DNA from 2 places in the Streptomyces sp. MUSC 14 genome. Region 1 is predicted to be linked to the other one. Evidence: riboswitches for the same ligand, from Rfam matches in the RefSeq annotation. Region 1 holds a riboswitch; the other holds the start of a gene.
What was found. Region 1 has a riboswitch for cobalamin ahead of BIV25_RS34955 (ribonucleoside-diphosphate reductase subunit alpha). Riboswitches for the same ligand answer to the same signal wherever they lie in the genome.

Region 1 (2,199 bases):
GCCTTCGCCGCCATCGGCATCGGCGCCCTCGTGCCCGCGGCCATCATGTCGATCGCGGCGGCGAACCTCTTCACCCGCAACATCTACCGGGACTTCATCAAACCGGACGCCACGCCGAAGCAGGAGGCCCAGGTCTCCAAGCTGGTCTCCCTGCTGGTGAAGGTCGGCGCCCTGGTCTTCGTCCTCACCATGGACAAGACGGTCGCCATCAACTTCCAGCTGCTGGGCGGCATCTGGATCCTGCAGACCTTCCCGGCCCTGGTCGGCGGGCTGTTCACCCGCTGGTTCCACCGCTGGGCGCTGCTCGCCGGCTGGGCGGTCGGCATGATCTACGGCACGGTCGCCGCGTACGGCGTCGCCTCCCCGACCCAGAAGCACTTCGGCGGCTCGGCGAAGGAGATCCCCGGTATCGGCGAGATCGGCTACATCGGCATGACGGCGTTCGTGCTGAACGTGGCCGTCACCGTGGTCCTCACCCTCGTCCTGAAGGCCGTAAAGGCCCCCGAGGGCCTGGACGAGACCCGCCCGGAGGACTACACGGCGGACGCGGGCGACCCGGGCGTCGAGGCAGAACTGGCGGGCGTCGCCCACTGAAGTACACCCTGAAGCCTCCCGTACACACCCCGCAGCGGGCCGCCAGCACCACGCACCACGGCGGCCCGTTCCGCATGTCCCCCGTCATACACAAGTTGACGCTCTGAAGCCAGCGCAACACACAACAGACACAACATCTGGGGGTGTCACGACAGCCCGGCACTAGATGTATGCTCATCCTCGCTGTCGTCGCAGGGGAATCCGGTGCGAATCCGGAACTGTCCCGCAACGGTGTACTTGTGCGCATCCGCGCCCAGGAGTCAGTCCGAGGACCTGTCGGCAGCGTGCGCCCGGCCGCCCGGCCCGGGTGCCTTCCGACGTCCGGGCCTCGTGGAATGGGCCGGTGGACGCGACGCGTGCGCGCTCGTGGCTGCCCCCTGCCCTCCGCAAGGCCCCCGTGCCGAGCGAGGGAGAGCCCCACGTGACCATCGCGCCCGCAGATCCGGCTTCAGCAGGCGGTCTGGACACCGACGGTCCCGGTACCGCGCTGCTGCGTACCCTGACCGAGCTGACCGCCGACCTCCCCGACGCCGACCCCGGCCGGGTCGCCGCCGCCGCGCTGCGCGGCCGGTCGGCGCGGGCCGACGAGTCGGAGTTGCGCGAACTGGCCACGGAGTCCGCCGCCGGGCTCATCTCCGAGGACCCCGCCTACTCGCGGCTGGCCGCCCGGCTGCTGACCCTCTCCATCCGCGCCGAGGCCGCCTCGCAGGGGGTGACGTCCTTCACCGAGTCCGTGGCCGTCGGTCACCGCGAGGGCCTCATCGCCGACCGCACCGCCGAGTTCGCGCGGCTGCACGCGGCCCGCCTCGACGCCCTGGTCGACGTGCAGGGCGACGACCGCTTCGGCTACTTCGGCCTGCGCACCCTGCACAGCCGCTACCTGCTGCGCCACCCGATCACCCGCCGGGTCATCGAGACCCCCCAGCACTTCATGCTCCGGGTCGCGAGCGGACTCGCCGAGGACGACAGCGTCCGCGCGCTGGACGAAGTCGCCGCGCTCTACGGACTCATGAGCCGCCTCGACTACCTGCCCTCCTCCCCCACGCTGTTCAACTCCGGCACGCGACACCCCCAGATGTCGTCCTGCTACCTCCTCGACTCCCCGCTGGACGAGCTGGACTCGATCTACGACCGCTACCACCAGGTGGCCCGGCTCTCCAAGCACGCCGGCGGCATCGGGCTGTCGTACTCCCGCATCCGCAGCCGCGGTTCGCTGATCCGCGGCACCAACGGGCACTCCAACGGCATCGTGCCGTTCCTGAAGACGCTGGACGCCTCGGTGGCCGCCGTGAACCAGGGCGGCCGGCGCAAGGGCGCGGCCGCGGTCTACCTGGAGACCTGGCACTCCGACATCGAGGAGTTCCTGGAGCTGCGGGACAACACCGGTGAGGACGCTCGCCGTACGCACAACCTGAACCTCGCGCACTGGATCCCGGACGAGTTCATGCGCCGGGTCAACGCGGACGCGTCCTGGTCGCTGTTCTCTCCCGCCGACGTGCCGGAGCTGGTGGACCTGTGGGGCGAGGAGTTCGACGCCGCGTACCGCAAGGCCGAGCAGGCGGGCCTCGCGAAGAAGACCATCCCGGCCCGTGAGCTGTACGGCCG
Region 2 (2,199 bases), on a different contig from region 1:
ACGGTTCGGTCCTGGCGCGCCACGCCCGCGGGGCGCCTGGCATGCGCAAGCGGTTCGTGGCTGGCCCGAACGAGCAACGGTGACGTCGCGCGACTCCCGCCGCAGGAGCCCTGCTCGGCGTACGCTCCGGAATGCGAGGGCGGGACACTTCGGACATCGAGAATGCCTCTTGCTCATGTGGCAAAGGGGTGTGCCGAAGCTGGTACAGCCGGCCGCCGGTGATCGATGTCCGACCACTCACCGAAACTGATGGAGGTGCTGGGGTCCTCGGTTGCCGACCCGATGCGCGAGTTGCAGGAGGCCACTGCGGCCCGGCCGTACTGACGCCCTTCCGGCGTGCCGCACGCAAGGCCCGCTTCGGGCGCGCGTGCGCTTCGCAGCCGCCAGAACGGCCGAATCCGACCCCTCCTGACCTGGGGAGGTAGTGGAGATACGACTGCGGGGTGGATTTACTAGGACGTCCAACTATATATTCGAGGGGTAGGCCCGCGGTGCAGGGAAGCCGGTGTGATTCCGGCACGGTCCCGCCACTGTGACCGGGGAGTACGCCGTCGAGCAGGACGCCACTGACGAGCAGCATGTCGGGAAGGCGGACGGCGCGCGCTGATCCGGGAGTCAGGATACCGGCCGTGGGATGTTCCGTGTTGTCCACGAGGATGGAGCTGACACGCATGGCACCGGTGCGCATTCACGGTCCCGGCGGACTCCGTCGTTGGCGTCAGGCCCGCCGCACTCCCGTCGTCACCGCCTGACCACGCGCCATTCGCGTTCTCGCGTCGCTTCTGCATGCCCGTGTACGCCACCGCGTCCACGCGTGCCGGTCCGGCGCGCCATCCCGGATCACCTCCACCTGACGAGAGCAGGCACCCATGATCCGTCCGCACGACCCCAGCGCCGTACGCGAGTTGACCCACTTCGTCGGCGGCAAGCACACCCCGGGAACCTCGGGACGCTACGGCGATGTGTACGACCCCAATACCGGCGAGGTCCAGGCACGTGTGCCCCTGGCGGACCGGGCCGAGACCGAGGCGGCGATCGGCGTCGCCGTCGAGGCGCAGCGCGAGTGGGGCGCGTGGAGCCCGCAGCGCCGTGCCCGCGTCCTGCTGCGCTTCCTGCACCTTGTCGAGCAGGAGAAGGGCGCGCTGGCCCGGCTGCTGTCCTCCGAGCACGGCAAGACGATCGCCGACGCACACGGCGACATCCAACGCGGCCTGGAGGTCGTGGAGTTCGCCGCCGGTATCCCGCACCTGCTCAAGGGCGAGTTCACCGACAACGCGGGTACCGGCATCGACGTCCACTCCCTGCGGGCGCCCCTCGGTGTGGTCGCCGGGATCACGCCGTTCAACTTCCCCGCGATGATCCCGCTGTGGAAGGCGGCCCCGGCACTGGCCTGCGGCAACGCCTTCCTCCTCAAGCCGTCCGAGCGCGACCCGTCCGTGCCGCTCCGGCTCGCCGAGCTGTTCCTGGAGGCGGGCCTGCCGGCCGGAGTCCTCAACGTCGTCAACGGCGCGAGGGAATCGGTCGACACCCTCCTCGAAGACCCCCGCGTCGCCGCCCTCGGCTTCGTCGGCTCCACGCCGGTCGCCGCGCACGTCTATGCCGCGGCCGCCGCCCATGGCAAGCGCGCCCAGTGCTTCGGCGGCGCCAAGAACCACATGATCGTGATGCCGGACGCCGACCTCGACCAGGCGGTGGACGCCCTGATCGGCGCCGGCTACGGGTCGGCGGGCGAGCGCTGCATGGCCATCTCCGTGGCCGTGCCCGTGGGTGAGGACACCGCCGACGCACTGGTCGCCAGGCTGAAGGAGCGCATCGGCTCACTGCGGATCGGTCGCAGCGACGACCCCGACGTCGACTTCGGCCCACTGGTGGGCCGGGACGCGGTGGACCGGGTGCGTTCGTACGTCGACCTCGGTGTCGAGGAGGGTGCCGAACTGGTCGTGGACGGACGGGACTTCGTGCTCCCCGGCCACGAGAACGGCTTCTTCGCCGGGGCCTCGCTCTTCGACCGGGTCACCCCCGCCATGCGTATCTACCAGGAGGAGATCTTCGGGCCCGTGCTGTCGGTCGTGCGCGCCGCCGACTACGAGGAGGCCCTGCGCCTGCCGAGTGAGCACGCTTTCGGCAACGGTGTCGCGATCTTCACCCGTGACGGCGACACGGCCCGCGACTTCACCCGACGGGTCGACACCGGCATGG

Region 2: it holds a riboswitch for cobalamin, as region 1 does, so the genes downstream of both, BIV25_RS02800 (CoA-acylating methylmalonate-semialdehyde dehydrogenase) here and BIV25_RS34955 (ribonucleoside-diphosphate reductase subunit alpha) in region 1, are expected to answer to the same signal.

Annotation. Positions count from the first base shown of each region.
Region 1 covers NZ_MLYN01000060.1:170,180-172,378, forward strand. Annotated here, with positions in the region: gene mctP (monocarboxylate uptake permease MctP) at 1-594, shown strand, start outside; cobalamin riboswitch at 752-890, shown strand; gene BIV25_RS34955 (ribonucleoside-diphosphate reductase subunit alpha) at 1,016-2,199, shown strand, end outside.
Region 2 covers NZ_MLYN01000007.1:330,108-332,306, reverse strand. Annotated here, with positions in the region: cobalamin riboswitch at 466-647, shown strand; gene BIV25_RS02800 (CoA-acylating methylmalonate-semialdehyde dehydrogenase) at 870-2,199, shown strand, end outside.